One region of the Arthrobacter sp. ASL1 genome, then DNA from elsewhere that is predicted to be linked to it. Evidence: riboswitches for the same ligand, from Rfam matches in the RefSeq annotation. Region 1 holds a riboswitch; each other region holds the start of a gene.
What was found. A riboswitch is a leader RNA that binds a small molecule or an ion and turns the genes downstream of it on or off. The one in region 1 is predicted to bind cyclic di-AMP.
Positions count from the first base shown of each region.

Region 2: it holds a riboswitch for cyclic di-AMP, as region 1 does, so the genes downstream of both, AC1MEQ_RS09870 (C40 family peptidase) here and AC1MEQ_RS06340 (C40 family peptidase) in region 1, are expected to answer to the same signal.
Region 3: it holds a riboswitch for cyclic di-AMP, as region 1 does, so the genes downstream of both, AC1MEQ_RS18880 (C40 family peptidase) here and AC1MEQ_RS06340 (C40 family peptidase) in region 1, are expected to answer to the same signal.

Region 1 covers NZ_CM155284.1:1,342,844-1,349,677, reverse strand. The annotation lists gene AC1MEQ_RS06345 (M23 family metallopeptidase) at 1-1,021, shown strand, start outside; cyclic di-AMP (ydaO/yuaA leader) riboswitch at 1,155-1,331, shown strand; gene AC1MEQ_RS06340 (C40 family peptidase) at 1,338-2,249, shown strand; gene AC1MEQ_RS06335 (HNH endonuclease) at 2,533-3,030, shown strand; gene AC1MEQ_RS06330 (NTP transferase domain-containing protein) at 3,027-3,788, shown strand; gene AC1MEQ_RS06325 (DUF6457 domain-containing protein) at 3,811-4,083, shown strand; gene AC1MEQ_RS06320 (molybdopterin molybdotransferase MoeA) at 4,083-5,300, shown strand; gene fdhD (formate dehydrogenase accessory sulfurtransferase FdhD) at 5,362-6,267, shown strand; gene AC1MEQ_RS06310 (FdhF/YdeP family oxidoreductase) at 6,264-6,834, shown strand, end outside.
Region 2 covers NZ_CM155284.1:2,092,595-2,099,428, forward strand. The annotation lists gene AC1MEQ_RS09845 (hypothetical protein) at 1-623, shown strand, start outside; gene AC1MEQ_RS09850 (YciI family protein) at 782-1,111, shown strand; gene AC1MEQ_RS09855 (hypothetical protein) at 1,309-1,761, shown strand; gene AC1MEQ_RS09860 (DUF305 domain-containing protein) at 1,873-2,481, shown strand; gene AC1MEQ_RS09865 (F510_1955 family glycosylhydrolase) at 2,700-3,470, shown strand; cyclic di-AMP (ydaO/yuaA leader) riboswitch at 3,815-3,978, shown strand; gene AC1MEQ_RS09870 (C40 family peptidase) at 3,985-4,938, shown strand; gene AC1MEQ_RS09875 (D-2-hydroxyacid dehydrogenase) at 5,183-6,163, opposite strand; gene AC1MEQ_RS09880 (aspartate aminotransferase family protein) at 6,244-6,834, shown strand, end outside.
Region 3 covers NZ_JBWXQH010000002.1:41,061-47,894, reverse strand. The annotation lists gene AC1MEQ_RS18900 (Mu transposase C-terminal domain-containing protein) at 1-791, opposite strand, end outside; gene AC1MEQ_RS18895 (hypothetical protein) at 1,551-1,928, shown strand; gene AC1MEQ_RS18890 (GNAT family N-acetyltransferase) at 2,190-2,687, opposite strand; gene AC1MEQ_RS18885 (hypothetical protein) at 3,072-3,293, opposite strand; gene AC1MEQ_RS18880 (C40 family peptidase) at 3,541-4,482, opposite strand; cyclic di-AMP (ydaO/yuaA leader) riboswitch at 4,489-4,650, opposite strand; gene AC1MEQ_RS18875 (NADH-quinone oxidoreductase subunit N) at 4,932-6,356, opposite strand; gene AC1MEQ_RS18870 (complex I subunit 4 family protein) at 6,353-6,834, opposite strand, start outside.

The DNA.
Region 1 (6,834 bases):
CGGCCGTCGTGCCGCCGTCGCCCCCGATGCGACCGCGCCGGCCACGGCCCCCGACGCCGGCTGCTACATGCCGCGCCGCTACGACGGCGCCATGCGCTACGCCCCCTCCGCCGCCCCCTTGCGGCAGGACGCCGCCGCGCCCGCCGTGGCCGAGCAAACCGCTCCGGTTGCGGACATCATCCCCCTGCTGGCCGACGCCGCCCCGGTGCATCCGCACGCGGCCTCGGTCCAGAACCGGGGAAGCTTCGACGCGACGGTCATCGGCCTTCCGGAGGGCACGCGCGCCGTATCCGCGGAACCCCGGCCGGCTGGTTTGCCGAAGAAGCCGCGCGGTGGGGCAGCTGCCCCACGCACCGCGGCGCGCCCGGCGCTGGCCTGGAGCCACCGCTTCGCGGCGGTTGCCGCGGTGTCCGGCCTGGCGCTGGCCGCTGCCTACCCCACCCTGGCCGGCAGCGAGGAGGAACCCGCTCAGCGCGTGGCCCACGAGTCGGCCGTCAACGTCGCCGACGTGACCGTGCCGGGATCCGAGAACTTCTCGGTGGTCCGGGCCTCGGTGTCCAGCAGCTTCACCAAGGACGACCAGCTCAGCTACCTGATGTCCGCCTCCGGCGGGAACATCAACACCATCGACACCCAAGGTGTCCTGGCCCAGCCCGTCGACCACGTCAGGATCACCTCGCCCTTCGGCGCACGGGCAAATCCGACGGGCGAAGGGGCCCAGGTTCATATCGGCCAGGACTACGGCGTTCCCTGTGGAACCCCTGTCAAGGCATCGGCATCGGGGACGGTCGTCCAGGCGGGCTGGGCCGGCCATTCGGGCAACCGGGTGCGCATCGACCATGGCAATGGCCTGGAGACGACCTACAACCACAACACCAGCCTGAAGGTCTCGGTCGGGCAGGCGGTCAAGCGCGGGGACGTGGTGTCCTTGAGCGGAACGACCGGCAACTCGACCGGCTGCCACCTGCACCTCGAGGTGCTCGTCGACGGCAACGCGGTCGACCCCGCAGGGTGGCTGTAGGGTCCGAAAACCAGGGGCCGTGATCGGGAAATAACCATTCCGTGACCTGAACGTGACTTTTACAAACATTTCATATATCGTTGTCGACGTGCCAGGCCGCATAGGGGCCGGGCACACTCGGGCAGATTGCCGAATACTGCCACCGCCCGAGGTCCGTTCGCAAAGAATCGCTGGCAGTAGCGGGGGAACCACATTTCGGGTCCGCAAGGATCCTTGGGGTTAAGTGTCGCGGTCCATTTCACTGGACGGGACACCGAGTGACTCCCACTCGAATCCGACAGCTCACCCCGCAGGCATTGGGAGAGGTACTCAATACATGACTAAGCGTCAAGCTCTGGGCCGCCACCGCGCCACGCCCGTCCACACCAACCCGTTGGGGTCGATCTCCAAGGCCGTGTCCTCCAACGCCGGCTCCGTCGGACGCCAGGCAGCAGTCATCGCCGCCGCGTCCGGCCTCGTGCTGACCCTCGGTGTTCCGGCCCAGGCCACCACGGCCACCCGCGCCGCCGACAAGGCCCCGGTCACCGACATCCAGCGTGCATCCGTGACCACCCCGGCAGCCGTGACCGTGCCCGCCGCGAAGTCGGAGTCCAAGGGCTCGCAGATCAAGGTCTCCGTCGCCGACATCAAGTCGACGTCCGGTGCGGCCTACCGCGAGGCACAGCGCCAGGCCGCCGCCGAGCGCGAAGCCGCCCAGGAGGCCGCCGCCGCAGAGCGCGAAGCCGCCCAGCAGGCCGCAGCCGACCGCTCCGCGTCCTCGCAGGCCAGCAGCTCGCAGGGGACCTCCAGCGCCTCATCCTCTTCCGACTCGAGCGTGACGACCGCCTCCGCCGGTGCCGTGACCAAGAAGGCCGAGCCGGCATCCGCTCCCAGTGCAGGGCTGTCCGGCATCGCCGCTACCGCCATGCAGTACAAGGGCTCGCCGTACGTCTTCGGCGGCTCGACCCCGGGTGGCTGGGACTGCTCCGGATTCGTGCAGTACGTGTACGGTCAGCACGGCATCAGCCTGCCCCACAACACCTCTGCCATTCGCGGCAGCGGCAAGTTCGTTCGCACCTCGAGCCCCAAGCCGGGCGACCTCGTGTACCAGAACGGTGGAAGCCACGTGGGCATCTACATCGGTGGTGGCAAGATCATCGGGGCCCAGAACCCGTCGGTCGGCACCGTGCTTCGTCCGGCCGATAGCGCGTACGGGCCGCTGATGGGTTACTACACCTACGTCGGCTAGTCGAAAACGCCTTTAGTGGAGTCCTCACCCGTTTGGGTGGGGACTTCGCTGGTTTAAGACGGCTCGTTTCCGACCGTGAACGAGTCCGTACCAGCCGCTGAACCGCCAGCGACCGGGGCGTGAACACGCGCCCGGGGGACCGCGGACACGCCGCCGACAGCCGCGCCCTACTCCCCATGGCGGCGCCGCCGGGCTTAGGCTGGTGCCCGATGGCCCTTGCACGGCGCCCGGGTCCGACGGCTTGGCTGGCCGGTGCGGGTGCACACCACGACGAGGAACGCTGATGCGAACCCTGGTACTGAACGCAGGATACGAACCACTGGCGGTGGTCACCTTCCGCCGCGCGCTGCTGCTGGTGCTCACGGGCAAGGCCAGCGTCCTGGCCGAGGTCGGGGAGCCGGTCGTCACGCCACGGATGGTCCTGGGTCGCCCCTCGGTCATCCTGCTCAACCGCTACGTCAAGGTCCCGTACCGCGAGTCCGTCAACGTGACCCGCCGCGGGGTACTGCGCCGAGACGGACGCCGGTGCGGCTACTGCGGTAAGGCGGCGACCACGGTGGACCACATCATGCCCCGGTCGCGGGGAGGATCGAACAGCTGGGAGAACCTCATCGCCTGCTGCCTGGCCTGCAACAGCACCAAGGGGGACAAGACGCTTCGCCAACTGGGGTGGAACCTGCGCGTGAAGCCCACAAGCCCGCGCGGCCCACAATGGTTCATCACCGAACTCGAACGCCCCGCCCCCGAATGGACGGATTTCCTCGCGGGGAGGGCGGCATGAACTTCGACGCCATCGTCGTCGCCGGTGGACGCGGCAGGAGGCTCGGCGGCACCGACAAGCCGCTGCTGCACCACGGCGGGGCCACCCTGCTGGACCATGCCCTGCGCGCCACCGCGGCGGCCCACCGCATCGCCGTCGTCGGCCCCACCGAGTTGAATCCGGTCATCTCCCGTTACGCCACCGAGGCGGATGCGGGCCAGATCATCACCCTGACGCGGGAGTACCCGGCGTTCGCCGGACCGGCGGCGGCCGTAGCCGCCGGCATGCGCGCGCTGGGCGACGGTGCCGCCGGGGAAGTGCCGATGCCGGGAGAGCACGCACCGCTGACCCTGATCCTCGCCGCCGACCTCATCAGCCCGGGGCCCGTCGCTGCGGCCATCGTCAAGTACGCGGTGGAACACGCAGCCGGCGGCCAGGGCCCCTTGCCGGCGGCCGTTGCCGGCCCCGACCCCGCCGTCGAGCCGAACGCACTGGCCATGCCGCTGGCCGAATTCGGCAGGGCCTGGGTCCCCGTCGACGCCCAGGGACGGCTTCAGCCACTGAGCTGCGTCATCGAGACCCCGGCCCTGTTGCGCGCCATCGAGGCCGCGGAAAAACCGGGCGAGGGCCTGGCCAACTCATCGATGATGCGCTTGCTTGCTAAGGTGCAGATAGTCAGGGTGTCCCTGGACGGCGTGGACTACGCGGACGTGGACACCTGGGAAGACGCCGACAAGGCGGGCATCGCCCGTCCCTCGGCCCCCGGAGGGGCCCCATAGCCCGCCACTACAGGAGGTACGGATGACCGAGATGCCAGAGCTGGATGCCTGGGTGGCCGAACTGCTGGAGGGCCTCGAGATCCCGGACGCCCCCGTCGACGTGGACTCCATCCTGGGCATGGCCGGCGTGGCCGCCCACTCGATCATCCGGCCCGCCGCGCCGGTGACGACCTACATCGCCGGATACGCGGCCGGCCTGGCCGCGGGTGCGGGAATGGCCGGCGAGGTGGCCTCCATGGAGGGGGCCCGCGCCCGGGTCAACCAGCTCCTCGACCGCCGCGCCTCCGACCAGTAGTGCACGAAGCCGACTGGCAGGGCGCCCGCAGCGCCGCCTACGAGGCGGGTCTGGCCCTCGCAGCAGACCACGGTGCCGTCGAGCAGGAGCCGCTGGCCCGTGCCACCGGACGTGTCCTCGCCCGCGACATCGCCTCCCTGCACACCATGCCGCACTACGCGTCCTCCGCCATGGACGGCTGGGCCGTCGCGGGCCAGGGGCCCTGGCGGCCCGGCGCGGCCGCCCGTCCGCACTCCGCCTCCGGCGCCGTCCCCTCCCCACTCGCCCCGGGAACCGCCCGGGCCATCGTCACCGGGGAGACCGTGCCACCGGGCACGACGGCGATCCTGCGCCAGGAGGACTCGGTGCTGGACCCGGGACCCGGCCTCCTCTCCGCCCTGCGGACGCCCCGGCCCGGGGCCGACATCCGCCCCGCCGGACGGGAGGCCTCCGCCGGGGAACTGCTGCTGGCTGCCGGAACCCGCCTGGTCCCCGGCCAGATCGCCGTCGCCGCCGTCGGCGGGCACGACACCCTGCCGGTCACCGCTCCGCTCCGGGTCCGGCTGGTGCTGACCGGCGATGAGGTCGTCACCTCCGGCATCCCGCTGCCCGGCCAGGTCAGGGACACCTTCGGGCCCGTCCTGCCGTCCTGCATCGAGGCACTGGGTGGCGACGTGGTGGACACCGTGCGCATCGGCGATGACCGCCGGGCCACCCTCGAGGCGCTGGACTCGCCGGCCGCCCGTACCATGGACGTGCTGGTCAGCACGGGCGGGACCGGGCACTCGCCGGCCGACCACCTGCGGCCGGCCGCCGACCAGCTCGGCGCCACCACCCTCATCGGGTCCGTGGCCATGCGCCCCGGACACCCGGCCATGCTCTCCCGCCTGCCGGACGGCCGGCTGCTCGTCGCCCTGCCCGGGAATCCGCTGGCCGCGCTCATGGCCGTGGTGACCCTGCTGGAACCGCTGCTCGAAGCGGCCACTGGCCAGCCGCCGTCGTCCCCGGTTTCCGCCCGCAGCGGTGAGGCGATCCGCGGGGCCGGACACTCCCACCGGTTGCTGCCGGCCCGTTGGGCGGATGCGGCCGACCGGCAGGTGCTGGTGCCCTCCGAGCACACCGGATCGGCCATGATGCGGGGGCTGGCCCATGCCGACGTGGTGCTGGTCGTCCCGCCCGCCGGGGCTGCCGCCGGCGGCCCGGTCGGCTACCTCCCGCTGCCGTGGTACGGTCGGTGAAACGCCTCGGCCCGGCGCTGTTGCCGCGCCCTCGAGGCGGCGGAGCGAAGGAGGCCCCCGGGTGGGCAGATTGACCCAACGGCGCCGCATCGTGCGGTATTCGGTGGACGGCGGCCCGCGCGTCCGCGAGGAGACGATGGCCGCGGAGGAACCCCTGGAAATCCGCATGGGCGGACGTGTCTTCAGCGTCACCATGCGCACCCCGGGCGACGATTTCGACCTCGTCGCCGGATTCCTGGTCAGCGAGGGCATCGTCGCCGACCCCGGCGAACTGGCCAGCCTGCGCTTCTGCGCCGGCGAGGACGAGGACGGTCGCCAGACGTTCAACGTCGTCGAGGCCCAGCTGGGGCCCGGCGCCATCATCCCGGACCCCTCCCTGGACCGGCATGTCTACACGTCCTCCTCCTGCGGGATCTGCGGGACCGCCTCGATCGACGCCGTCTCCAAGACCAGCCGCTTCACCCTGGACCCGGAGGCCGGGACCACCGGTGTGCACACCCTGCTCGGACTCGCCGACTCGCTGCGCGAACGCCAGGCCCTGTTCGGCAAGACCGGTGGCGTGCACGCCGCCGGGCTGTTCGACACCGACGGGAACCTGCTGTGCCTGCGCGAGGACGTCGGCCGGCACAACGCGGTCGACAAGGTCGTCGGCTGGGCCCTGCGTGAGGGGCGGCTTCCGCTGCGGGATACCATCCTGCAGGTTTCCGGCCGTGCCTCCTTCGAACTCGTCCAGAAGGCCTACCTCGCCGGGATCCCCGTGCTCAGCGCCGTCTCGGCACCCTCCTCGCTGGCCGTGGACCTGGCCGACCGGGCCGGGCTGACCCTCGCGGCCTTCGCCCGCGGGTCCAGCGTCAACATCTACACCCACCCGAACCGGATCGACACCGATCCGGTACCCACCCAGCTGGCGGAGGCGCACGATGCGCCGTCCCGCCCCCGGCAACAGGAAGCAGGACGGACGTCGTGAAGCGCTCGGCACCCGAACAGGACATCAACGAGGACGCGCTAAAAGTCGGCGCCCCGAAGACGACGGCGGCCGGCGTCAAGGCGGTCATGGTCGCCCTGGAACGCGGCTACGAGCAGGCGGGCGTCAGCCGGACCGTGCGCTCGATGCTGCGGGTGAACCAGCGCGGCGGCATCGACTGCCCGGGCTGCGCCTGGCCCGAATCGATCACCGGTGCCCGCAAGCCGGCGGAATTCTGCGAGAACGGGGCCAAGGCCCTGGCCGAGGAGAACACCACCCGCACCGCGGACGCCGCCTGGTGGGCGGAGCACCCCATCTCCGAGCTGGCCGGCAAGACCGAATACTGGCTGGGCAACCAGGGCCGCATCACCGAACCCATGATGATCCACGAGGGCGAGTCCCACTACCGGCCCGTCTCCTGGTCACGGGCGTTCGCCACCATTGGCGAGCACATCAACGCCACCACCCCGGACCGCTGCGTGTTCTACACCTCGGGGCGCACGGCCAACGAGACGGCGTTCATGTACCAGCTGTTCGCCCGCAGCATCGGGACCAACAACCTGCCGGACT
Region 2 (6,834 bases), 750 kb from region 1:
AAAGGGCCTGGGCCAAGGCCGCCCAACTCGCGGAAGGCGTCGAGGACCACGGCGTGGGGGCAGCCGTGCGCCGCTACTTCACCATGTGGTTGCCTGCCCTAGCGCTCGCCTCATTCGGTGTGGGCTTCATCGGCATCCGCCTGCTGAATGACGGGTCTTCCGGTCCCCTACAGGGCCTTCAGGCAGGATTCCTGTTGGTGGCGGTGGTCAGCATGATCGGCGGCTATGCCTATTGGTGGCGGCAGATCCGCCCACTCGTCCAACCGCAACGGCTACCGGTCACCCTGTGGCTGGACAAGCCGGACGCGAAGTGGGTCGTCGACCAGATTCTCGGCCGGATACCCGTGACGCCGGAACACTTGCCGGTTCTCCGGGGTGCCGCGGCTCAATTCAGGGCCAGCGGTTCGCTGACGTTGTCCACCACCGTCGGCTCCCTGTTCATGGCCGCCGCTTTCGCGATCAGCTTCCCCGGCCCGGTGATGTGGATCATGTGGTCCCTCGTCTTCCTGGTAAGTGTGGGTGTATTCGCCTATACCATCCGGACATTCCGCAGTGCCGGCCGTTTTCTCGACGCCAATGCCCTGAAGCGAAACCGCGGGGATGCTACCGCGCCGGATGCCTGATGGATCCCGACGGTATCCGGCTGTCTTCGCGCTCTCATCAGCACGCGCAAACACGGATGGACTGACCGCATTCGAGGAAGACAGCGACGTTTTCCTAGTTCCCATTCGTCCACGTCAACCGCCAGCGGGCGGGACCCGCTGCGAAGGGAGGCCCGAACATGAGGCGGTACCTGATCTCGTTCAACGACGTGGACATGAGATTCCCGACAGAGGAACTACCCGCCGTCGACGGCGCCGCGCATGCCGTGGTCGGGCCGGCCCAGGCCGCCGGTGTGTGGATCATTGGTGGCGGGATCGATAGCCACGAGGTCGGCATCGTGGGCACCGATGGGTCGGTGGACAACACACAACGCACCGGGCACACCGGCGGATTCTCGGTCATCGAGGTCGAATCCCATGCAGAAGCACTGGAGTGGGCTGCCAGGATTGCCGTTGCCTGCCGCTGCGCTCAGGAGGTCCGAGAGACCATGGACGACCCCGACGCCTAAGTGAATGCCCTGCGCGGATTGCGGGACCTGGGTTCCTCCAAGGTGCAGCACATATTTGCCACACGCATGGGCGATCGAAAGCCTGCGATGCAGTCCGTAGAGAGTGTGGAAAGCCCCTATGAGGGCATGGTTTTGCGTCTGCTTGGCACCTGCCGTGGGCCCTCCCTTTTGGTCTCCAAAGTAGAATGGTCGCTGTGATGCTTACAGGAAGGACCGGTCCGCGCCCGCAGGCTTTCCTCCTCATGCTGTGCCTGGGAGCCGTCCTGACGGGCATCATTGGCATGCATCTGTGGATGGGCGGGCATGGGGAGCACTCGGAGACCCACGGAGCCCAGACCGCGTCGGCCTCGAAGTCGCCGGCAGGGTCGGACATGGCCGGCGTTCCGAAATTCCCCGGCCTCTCGGCGGAACACCACCCCCCGGGTGATGGTTTCCCGATGCTGGGCTGCGTCGGGACCTGCGACGCCGGTGACATGGCGGTCGGCATCTGCGTGTTGTCGTTGATCGTCTTGGCGACGTTCGGCTTCCTGCTCCCCCCACGGCAGGTGCTGCGGCATTCATTGCGGCGTCGCGGCCCACCACTTCACTGGCGGGGAATCAGGTTCGTGCCCACGCCTTCGTTAACCCAACTCTGCATCAGCCGTACCTAGAACCGGTATGCGGATCAGTCGCGCCTTTCTGGCCACTGGTCGGACTTCCCCGGCTACCCGTGGGTGGCCGAGTGACCTGCAGACATCTTGGACAACGAAGGACGAAACACCATGACACGCAAGCTTTTCCTGCCCGCCATCGGCGTGGCCGCAGCAATCTCCCTGGTCGGTTGTGCCGGCAACCAGGAACCCGGGGACTCGGCTTCCAGCTCGGCATCATCGCGACAGTCCACATCGCCGACCTCGGTCAGTGAGGTGGCGGCCGAGCACAATGACGCGGACACGATGTTCGCGCAGATGATGATCCCCCACCACCAGCAGGCCGTCCAGATGAGCGGGATCATGCTGGCCAAGGACGGGATCGAACCCGAGATCACCGATCTGGCCACCGAGATCAAAGACGCCCAGGGGCCGGAGATCCAAACTATGACCGGCTGGCTCACGGCGTGGGGCGAATCCACGGAAATGGGCATGGCCGGACACGGCATGGAGGGAATGATGACCGATGAGCAACTCAATGAGCTCCGGTCGGCGCAGGGCGCCGACGCAGCGCGGATGTTCCTGCAAGCGATGATCGAGCACCACCAGGGTGCCGTCGGCATGGCCGAGGACGAGATCGCCGATGGCCAGAACCCCCAGGCCATCGCCTTGGCCCAGCAGATCATCAAGACGCAGCAGGCCGAGATCAAGGAAATGCAGGACCTGCTCTCCGGCCTTTAGGCCACCACAGCCCTGCGTCCCAGTCGGTGTGGGGCCGGTACCGTCCGGTCCCACATCGGCCCATTCCCGCGCACCCGAGAACTCCCGAAGGAACCGGCATGTCCCCTCATTTTCCCCAGCCCCTCCTGCCCCGCCGCCGAACCTCAGCCGCTGCCGTCCTGGCAGCGGGCGCATTGCTTCTCTCTGCCTGTTCTCCCGCGTCCACCCTGGACGATCCTGTGCCTGCGGCAGCCGCCGCCGACTACCCCTCCAGCCACATCCACGGCATGGACGTCAACGCTGAAACGGGCAGGATCCTACTTGCCACCCACGACGGCCTGTATGACGTCTCCAAGAAGCCCGCCACCAAGATCGGTCCGAACATCGACCTCATGGGCTTCACCGCCGGCGCCAACGGGACCCTCTACGCCTCGGGCCACCCCGGCCCCGGGGTGGACCTACCCAACCCCGTGGGCCTAATCGAACCCACCAATGAGGGCAAGACGTGGACGCCGCTATCGCGCACCGGCCAGTCGGACTTCCATGCCCTGGCAGCCACCCACGAGGCCATCATCGGGTTCGATGGACAACTGCTCGTCAACGAAGGTGGCAGCTCATGGACCCCGGCCGAGGACCAGATACCGGCCTACCACCTCTCGGCCACCACGGACGGCCACGTTGCCCTGGCCACGACCGAGGACGGTTTGAGGCGCTCGGTCGACCACGGCAAGTCCTGGAACCCCGTGCCCGGAGCACCACTGTTGATGCTGACCGCCGTATCCGGCTCCAATGCGGCGGGAATCGCCCCCGACGGAACCGTGTATTCCAGCATGGACGCCGGCTTCACCTGGCGGAAGCAGGGCCACACCACCGGAGAGGCGGCCGCCATCGACGTGACCACCAGCGAAAGCGAGCCCCAGGTCTGGATCGCCTCTCCCACCGGTGTCCAGGTTTCCCGCGACATGGGCCGGTCGTTCACCGCCATCAAGGCCCAGACGGGCAAGGAGTGACAAATCGACCGGTCAAGTCCGCGCCACCACACGGGCGTGCACGGCTCGGGACGGACGCAGCCAAATGGCCTTGTTTTGTCCGAGGATCAGCCGGGCGAGCCTCGGAGGGGTCTTCACCGAGACGGTGAAATCCGCGGCCCTGCCCGGCGCTCAAGCGGCCGAGGGATCTACCAAGGGGCTCGAACCGGGCATCACGCTGGCTACGCATCGACCTCCACCGTGACCCAAGGGAAACCGTTTCGTAACCAATTCGTGACTTTTACACTTATTTCTTGTAAATTCGTATGCGTGCCGGGCTTCCGATGGGCCCGGTACACCCGCGTGGATTGCCGAGCACTGCCACCACTGCGGGTTCCGTTCACGCAAAGTCTGGCAGTGGCGGGGGAACCAATATCGGGTCCGCAAGGATCCTTGGGGTTAAGCGCGTCGCACTGAATCATCAGCGCGGACGCCGGGTGGCTCCCACCCGAACCCGACAGCTCACCCCGCAGGCATTGGGAGAGGTATTCACTACATGACCAAGAGCCAAGCCCTGGGCCGCCACCGCGCCACGCCCGTCCGCACGAACCCGTTGGGGTCGATCTCCAAGGCCGTGTCCTCAAACTCCGGCTCCGTCGGCCGCCAGGCGGCAGTCATCGCCGCCGCGTCCGGCCTCGTGCTGACCCTCGGCCTTCCGGCCGAGGCCGCGCCTGCCGCCCGCGCCGCAGATAAGGCCCCCGTCACCGACGTGCAGCGTGCATCGGTGACCACCCCGGCAGCCGTGACCGTGCCCGCCGCGAAGCCGGAGTCGAAGGGCTCGCAGATCAAGGTCTCCGTCGCCGACATCTCCTCGACGTCCGGTGCCGCCTACCGCGAGGCACAGCGCCAGGCCGCCGCCGAGCGCGAAGCCGCCCAGCAGGCGGCCGCCGCCGAGCGCGAAGCCGCCCAGCAGGCAGCCGCCGCCGAGCGTGAAGCCGCCCAGGAGGCCTCCGCCGACCGCCAAGTCGCCGCGTCCTCGCAGAGCAGCAGCTCGCGGGATACCGCCAGCGCCAGCTCCTCCTCTTCCGACTCGAGCGTGACGACCGCTTCCGCCGGCACCGTGACCAAGAAGGCCGAACCGGCTTCCGCTCCCAGCGCAGGGCTGTCCGGCATCGCCGCAACGGCCATGCAGTACAAGGGATCGCCCTACGTTTTCGGTGGGAGCTCCCCTAGCGGCTGGGATTGCTCGGGCTTCGTGCAGTACGTCTACGGTCAGCACGGCATCAGCCTGCCCCACAACACGTCGGCCATTCGCGGCAGCGGCAAGTTCGTCAGCACCTCGAACCCCAAGCCGGGCGACCTTGTCTACCAGAATGGTGGAAGCCATGTCGGCATCTACATCGGTGGCGGCAAGATCATCGGTGCCCAAAATCCCTCGGTCGGGACCGTGATACGGCCTGCGGACAGCCCCTACGGCCCCCTCATGGGCTACTACACCTACGTAGGCTAGCCGCGACGATATGTGGGCTCCATCCGTGCCGGATGGGGCCCGCACGTCCTTAAGGATGTGGATCTGTGACGACCAAAAGATGAATTATCCTGGCCGGCTCGGAGCACCATGGCGAAATCGCGTGGCGAGTCGTTGGAGTGGGCTGCCGGGATTGCCGCCGCCTGCCTTTGCTCAGGAGTTCCGGGCACCCATGGACGACCCGGACGCCTGATCGTGCGGCTTCCCCGATGGCAGTCCACCAGCGCTACGACGACGGAGCGGTACTGACGTAACCGCGGTCCTTGTCCACCACGTTGTTCAGTGGCTCGCCGGCGATGTAGGCGTCGAGGTTGGCCAGGAACTGGTCGGCCAGCTCGTCCCGCCAGCCATGGACATCGCCGCTCATGTGGGCGGAGATGTGCACGTTCTCCATCTCCCAGAACGGGTGGTCGACGGGCATCGGCTCGACGGCAACGACGTCGAGCGAGGCGGCGGCGATCTGGCCATCCCGGAGCGCCTCGATGAGCGCCGGTTCATCGACCAGGGAACCGCGGCCGATGTTGACCAGGTGGGCGCTCGGCTTCATGGCCGCCAGCACCTGCGCGTTCAAGATCCCGCGGGTGGCCTCGGTCAGCGGCGCGGCCAGCACCACATGGTCTGCGTCTCCCACCCGGGCGGCGAGCTCGTCGCTGGGAAAGACGGTGCCGAAGTCGGGATCCGCTTCCCGCGGTGTGCGCCCGGCACCCTGGACCTGCATGCCGACGGCCCGCAGCAACCGGGCGGTGGCCCGGCCGATCCCGCCGGTCCCGACCACGATCGCGCGTGAACCGGCCGTGCGCGTCAGCTCGCGGTGCTGCCAGGTGCCCCGGCGCTGCAACGCCTCGCTGCGGTGCAGCTGCTTGTCGTGCGCGAGCACCGAGGCCAGCACGAACTCGGCGATGGGCTGGGAAAACGTCCCATGCGCGTTGGTGAGCACCACCGGGGCCTCGCGCAATCCGTCGAAGAGCATCGCATCCACACCGGCCGCGGCCACGTGCACCCACTCCAGCGCATCGGCGGCATGCCAGGCATCGCGAAGTGCCGAGGAGAAGAAGTCCCACAACAGGAGGGTGCCGGCGCCCTGCAACGCCTCGGCCAGGGTGTCGGCATGGGCGACGACGACGTCGGCGCGCTCGCGGATGGCGTCCAGGTTGTAGGGTTCGGGCACGCCGGGTGCGGTGAGCAGGGCCAGTCGCGGGCGGTTCATTTCGGTGTGTTTCACGTCATCAACGCTACAGTTCAAAAAGATTGTTGACAATCTACCGATCGGGCCACCACGATGAACACATGACGACTTTGAGCCCCCTGTTGAAGCAAGCGACCCCCGTGGTCGTCGACCACGCCCTCGGATCCTGGATCTACGGAACCGACGGAGCCGAATACCTGGATTTCACCACCGGCATCGGGGTGACCAGCACCGGCCACTGCCACCCGCGCGTCGTCGCCGCCGCGCAGGAACAGTGCGGCAAGATCATCCACGCCCAGAACACGACCGTGATGCACCAGCCGCTGCTGGAACTGACCGACAAGCTCGGTGAGAAGCTGCCGTCCGGGCTGGACTCCGTCTTCTACGCCAACTCCGGCTCCGAGGCCGTCGAGGCCTCCATCCGCCTGGCCCGCATGGCCACCGGACGACCGAACATCGTGGTCTTCCAGGGCGGCTTCCACGGCCGCACCGTCGCCGCGGCGTCCTTGACCACCGCCGGCACCCGTTTCTCCGCCGGTTTCTCCCCGCTGATGGCCGGCGTCCACATGTCCGCCTTCCCGTACGCCTACCGCTACGGCTGGGATGAGGACACCGCCATCGACTTCGCCCTGCAGGAACTGGACTACCTGCTGACCACGCGCACCGCCCCGAACGACACCGCCGCCTTCCTC
Region 3 (6,834 bases), on a different replicon from region 1:
AACGCCTTCGGCTTCCCGCTCATCGGCCAGTCTGCTTCGATCCCGAGTCGTTCCAGCCGGGGCCGTTTATCACCGGTTGCGTGAGCTAGGCATAAGCCCACAGACACCGCCGAGGGCGGCTCCAAAGTCACGACCATGCCCACGAGACAGCGACTGCACACATCGATCGCCAACGTCAGATATGGGCGGCCGACAGGCTTCCGTTCCCGCTCATCGACGACGATCAGATCAATGACGGTGTGATCGATCTGTACCTGGTCCAAGATGGATCCGATCGCTGGGACGTCATCACCGGCCGACTGCAAGGGCCGCACACTGTCGGGCCCTTCTCGTCGCCGACCGACTGCTATCGGATTCATCCGTGCGATTCGCGTCTCGACCGTGTTCCGCGCCGGCACCGGCAACCCCCGCACAGCACAGACTCGGGCGATCTCGCGGTGCAGCGAAGCGATGCTTCGCTTCTGTCGCGTCAAGTACCGTGTGCGGACAAGCTCGCGAATGACCTGCTCGACCGGCTCCGACAGCCGATTACCACCCCTGCCACCGTCGGACCGTCGGCTGGCGAGATCGGTCACCAGACCAGAGCCCTGACGGTAGCGTTCCAACAGCACGTACACCTGTCGGCGAGAGATTCCCAGCTCGACGGCGGCTTCATCGGCAGCAGCCACCCCAACATGGTCACGCTCGGCGAGATTGCCGATCACTTCAGCACGCAACCGAGTTTGCTCCCACTGAGCATCCGACATCGTTAAATGCCCCGGCGACGGGATCCCGTATGGTTCTTCGTCCATCCCTGCCTCTCCTTTGAGAACAGGACTATTGAGCAAAAACGACTTTAGTGCACACGACTACTGAACGGCCAGCGTTCAACAGCCGACTGCACAACCCCCGAGAACACGGGGCCGGATGTGCAGGCGACTTCGGAAAATGACAGACGGGGGCGTGTCTTGACCGGACGTCTTGCATCCCATGGGTTGCAAGACGACGTTTCCTCCAGCGGCTCCACCGGCGATGGGTGCGAGCGAACTAGCCAATAACGCTCATGATGGGCCGTTGTTCCGGAGCAGTATGGCGGCGTCACCATAGGGTGAATGAGCTGCACCCCTCGATCCGGCTGGAGGACGCGTATGTGGTGCCCAGTTCTGACTGGCCCGCATGTGTGGTCCCCGTGATTTGCGGCCAGACCGCGACGTCCGGGGGCGGCCAATGTCAGCGGAATTAGTCCGCCTATGTCGCAGAGCACCCGGTGGCGGTTGTGAGTTCGAGGAATCTGTGAAGCAGATAGTCTGGTTGCAGTGCAAGGCCCAATGCCTTGTCGAGTCTCTGGGGGAAACATCGGGGCCAAAGCAGTAAACCAGTATGCCTGTGGTATGCCCCGTGGTCGCGGGAGTCGCCTCTAGGGAGAGGCGGATGCACGCACCATGACTGCTCCCCGGCAAGGATCCACGAAGGTGTCTGGATCGGTATCTTCAACCAATGCCCATGCCCATCGAGGCCTGGCGCTTTTGGCCTTGATTCCCGCGGCGTCCAGGGGCTTTCGCCTCCAACGCGTGGCCTTCGACGCAACAGCCATGCGCCTGACCAGCGGGCAAGGCCAAGTCGGGGAATTCGATCCCGTGGACCGCGGCGCCATCTCCATCTGGGCGAACGGACAAATCGGCGCATTCCCCGGGTGGATTGGCGGCAGCCATGCCAATGACCTCTATGCGCTGGGAGGCCACGCGGATTTCCTGAAGACAGGTGGCCTCGATGCCGCCTATACGGCAATTGAATTCTTCGAGCGGACGATCGAAGCGCACATTGCCTGCCGCGGGCGTCACTATGTCTTCACCGTTCCCGCGGGACACCGGGATCGTTTGTGGCCATACGCATTCCAATACCAAATCGATTCCCATCCAGGCTCATTGGTGCACCACTTCCCAACTTGAGCGCAAGATATCCAGCAGCGCTGCAATGATCTGGTTCCGAATTGGAGCGGTCGCGTCATTAAGGCGCCTCCGCTAGTCTCAGTAGTGGGGGCGTCTCAGAGCGAAAAACGCTCGTGCGGCCACACACTTGGGGGTCGTGCGGCCGCGGATCGAACCATGTCCGGGGTGAGGGTTCGATCAAGGCCTACAGTACCCTGCGGTCCGATTCGGATTTCCCGCCGGCAGAAACCGGGTCACTTTCCAGCCGCGCCGAGACTCGGGCTATCCCTCAGTCGGTTGCCCGGCCGTTTGGGGATCTTGTCTTATCAGCGGGATCGCCCCCGTTTCGCTACGGATAAAGGCGGCCGCGTCCGGGGACGTGAGGCTGGTTTCATGGTGGCGGGACCGGCGGGAGCCTGTCAGCCGGACGAAGTCGAGGGGGATCTTGGGGTCCTCATCCGCTTTCTGGTGGGAAGGCGAGGGAATGCGGTCTTGCCAGGCGGTGGGGACAAGTTCGCTGAATTCCCGGTGCTCGGCGATGAAGGTGCGTATGGCCGGGCAGAAAGGAAAAACAGCCAGGCGGCTGGTGTGTGCTTCCGTCAAGACGTGGTGGATGAGGAGTTCCACCAGTAGCTCCGATTTGAAGCGGCGTTTCATGGAGGTGTGAAGAAGCCACATGTCGGTGCCGTCCATGCTGTATTGCACGAAGCCAGCCAGTTCGCCGGCCTTGAAGATTTGGTATTGGAGTTGCTCGCGGTTGTTTTCGATGGCGATGGGCATTTACAGAGCCGCCTCGGTAGCGAAACCCGCGAACAGTAGCCGTTTCTCCGGCAGCGAGGTCCGGAATCGAGGGGAGGGCGGTACAGGCTTGAAGCGATTCACTGCGGCTCCTTGTCAGGACTGGAGCCCCGCTGCTTAGGCCGGTTCCGGTTTCTGCAGAGGGCGCCAGTGCTTGGCAACTCTGGTCCCGCAATAATACGCATTTTCCCAGCTCAAAAGCGGATCAAGTGGTTCCCAAGGAAACGATCCTTGGTGGGGAAGGTCTGCGGCTATCGGTCGTGACCCGTTTTTGCCCTTCGCGGGCGCATGGGAGCCAGGTGCAGCGCACCGGCTTGGGCTGCTTCGTCGGAAATATTGTCCCTGACGCCGGGCGCGACCGGCCGTTCAGTCCGGGAGGGGCGGAGCCCATGAGATGGTGATGTCCGCGCCTTCTTCTGCTTTGGCGATGAGCAGGCGCAGTTCCTGGCCGAAGAGCCGTTCGTGGCTACCGGACTGGTCGCCGTCGAAGAGCTCCAGGAGCTGTGCCATGGCCTTGGCCATGGCTCGACCCCAGTCCTTGGGGTGCGCGCTGGAAGCGTAGACGGTCGCAGAATACGTTTGTTCCATAGCCAGAGTGTGCGCCGCCTGCAATGACGGGACAAGCTACTTGTCGGCGCAGACTGGGACGGGAGGCAAAGACTGCCGGGGTGGACGTCCGGTGACAGGCATTGCATTCGACTTCTGAAGCTGACATGCGGACGTGCTGCCTGTGACGCACCCGAGTTCTCGCTGAGACGCTCCGGCGGGTGCGGTTTTCATCGTAGATGCACGTAGGGCCCCTCCGAGAGCGGAGGGGCCCTACTGCGGATATTGCTTAGCCTACGTAGGTGTAGTAGCCCATCAACGGGCCGTAGGGGCTGTCGGCCGGACGAACCACGGTGCCGACGGAGGGGTTCTGTGCGCCGATGATCTTCCCGCCACCGATGTAGATGCCCGCGTGGCTGCCGCCGTTCTGGTAGACCAGGTCGCCGGGCTTGGGGTTGGAGGTGCGCACGAACTTGCCGCTGGTGCGGATGGCGGTCGTGTTGTGGGGCAGGCTGATCCCGGCCTTGCCGTAGATGTACTGGATGAACCCGGAGCAATCCCAACCCGAAGGGCTGCTACCGCCCCAGACATAGGGTGTGCCCTCGTAGCTCATGGCCATGCCCGCGATGCCCGAGAGGCCGGCGCTGGACGTTGGGGCGGCGTCGGTCTTCTTAGGGGTGGAGGCCGTGGTGACCGAGCCTGCCGACGTATTGTTGCTCGTGCTCGTGCTCGTGCTCGTGCTCGCCTGCGCAGAGGACTGGCGGCTCTCGCGGGTCATGGCTGCACCTGCGGCCGCTTCCTCGCGCTCGGCTGCAGCGGCTTCTTCTTGGGCGGCTTCACGCTCGGCGGCGGCTTCCTGGGCTTCTTCGCGCTCGGCTGCGGCCTTGCGCAATGCCGCGCGGTGAGCCGAGCCGTCAGTGGACTTGACGTCGGCGACGGAGACCTTGATCTGCTTCAGATCTTGTGGCTTGGCGTCCGCAACGGTGACGGCGGCGGGGGAGTCCACGGAAGTACGCAGGATGTCCGCAGCCGGGGCCTTGGCAGCCTCGCGGGCGGCCGGGGCACCCTCGGCCGGAACGCCGAGGGTCAGCACGAGGCCGGAAGCCGCAGCGATGACAGCGGCCTGGCGGCCAACGGAACCTGCGTTGGAGGAAACCGCCTTGGAGATCGAGCCCAAGGGGTTGCTGCGGACGGGCATGGCGCGGTGGCGGCCCAGGTGTCGCTTGGTCATGTGTTGATTACCTCTCCCAATGCCTGCGGGGTTAGCTGTCGGGTTCGAGTGGGAGTCACTCGGCGTCTGCGCTGAATGGCAGCGAGACGCTTAACCCCAAGGGCCCGGTGGACCCGGATTTGGTTCCCCCGCCACTGCCAGAAGCTTCGCGAACGGAACCCGAAGTGGTGGCAGTGCTCGGCAATCCACTCGGGTGTGCCGGGCTCATAGGAAGCCCGGCACGCAAATGAATTTACATGAAACGGATGTAAAAGTCACGAATCGATTACGGAACCGTGTCCTTTTGGTCTCGACGACCTTTCCCTCCCTGGCCGTTGGTTCCGGGCGGTGATGCAAGACGATGGTCCTCGAAGTCTTCCTGGCGGTACACGGTAAGCGGAAAGTGCAGCCACAACGCACGATCGACCACGCCGGCCATCCCGAGTGGTTGGCCCGATGACCGAAGCGGTTCACCCGGCGACGGCGAACCAGATTCCGGCCCCGACGGCCCCGGCTGCGAGGACCAGGGCACCGAGCACGATAGCGGTGGCCACCACGGTGCGGGCAACCTCCCGTGGCGCCGTGGACAAACCGGTGCTGCAGTCCCCGGCGGGGTGGAAGGCGGGGCGGATGAGCCTGAGGTAGTAGACAAGGCTCAGCACCGTGTTGGCTGCGGCGAACACGACCAGCCAGGACATGCCGCCATTCCAGGCGACGGTGAACACGGCGACCTTGCCCAGGAACACCGCCGTGGGCGGTGTTCCCACGAGGCTGAGGGCCCCCACGACGAGGGAACCGGTCAGCCACGGGTGCCCACGTGCCAATCCCACCCAGTCGCCCAGCTCTTCGCGCCGGGGGAAGCAGGCGACGACGGCGAACACGGCCAGGTTCGTTAGCGCGTAGAAGACGATGTAGGCCAGCAGGGCCACCGAGGCGCCCTCGCTGCGGGTGATGACGGCAACGGGCATCAGCAGGTAGCCGACCTGGCTGACCGTCGACCAGCCCAGCAGGCGCCTGACGTTCTCCTGCGCCAACGCGGCAAGGTTTCCGATGCCCATGCTGGCCGCTGCGAGCACGGCCACGAGCAGCGGGACATCCACCGTGGCGGGCATGAGTGCCACCAGCCGGCCCATGGCCACGAGTGCGCCGATCTTCGGCACGGTCGTGATGAACGCTGCGATGCCTATCCCGGAGGCCTGGCTGGCGTCGGGGATCCAGAAGTGGCCGGGCACCGCACCGGCCTTGAAGGTCAAGCCGATGAGGACCGCGACGGCCCCGCCGGCGACGGCGGCCTGCGGGGCCTGGGGAAGAGCCTCCGTCATGCCCGCGTAGCTGCTCGTGCCGGCAACTGCGGTCAGCACGGCAACGCCTGCCATGAGCAGGACTCCGGACAGGGCGCCGATGAGGTAGGTCTTCAGGGTTGCCTCGGCGGCCGTCCCGCTGCGCGATAGGCCGATCAGCGCGTACAGGGGGATGCTCGCCAGCAGGTACCCGGCGACCAGGACCAGCAGGTCGGTCGTCCCCCCGATCACGACTGTTCCGAGCGTGGCCAGCAACAACAGGGCATAGGTTTCGCTTTCACGCGCCGTGCTGGCGAATTCATGCCGGCCGAGCAGGACCACCACGAGCGTGGCCAGCGGGGCCGCCATCCGCACGACCGCAGTGGACGGGTCCAGTGCGTAGGTTCCACTGAAGATCGACTCCGGCCCTCCCGGCACTGCCGCCATCCCGGTCGCTGCGCTGGCGACCAGGGCACCGAGGGTGAGCCAGCGGGTGGGATGCTGGCGGGTGCGGGGCAGGAAGCTGCCGCCCAGCAGCACCAGCACTGCCGTGGCGAGCAGGATGATCTCTGGCAGCAGCGCCGGGTAGTCCATGTCCATTGCCATTGCCGTCATGGGCCCAGGCTGACGACGAGGTTCTGCGCCGCGGGTCCGATCATCGCCAGCAGCGGGCCGGGGATGAGACCGATGAGCACGGACAGCCCCATCAGGATGGCCAGGGCCGTGCTCTCGCGGGGGCGCAGGTCGCTGAAACCGACGGACAGTTCCCGTGTCTGGCCCGTGAACACGTGCTGGAAGGCGCGCAAGAAAAGGACTGCGGTGATCAGGATGCCGGGAAGGGCAACCAGGGCCCAGGGGGTGGTTCCGATGCTGCCGGTGAAGATCTGGAATTCGGCGATGAAGCCGCTGAAGCCCGGAAGTCCGAGCGAGGCGAATGCGGCGATCGCGAAGAACCCGGCGAACCGTGGTGCGGGGTGGGCCAGGCCGCCATACCGGCGCAGGTCGTAGCTTCCGGTGCGGTCGTGGAAGACACCGGCGAGCAGGAACAGGGCCCCGGTGACCAGGCCGTGGGAGACCATTTGGGTTACGGCCC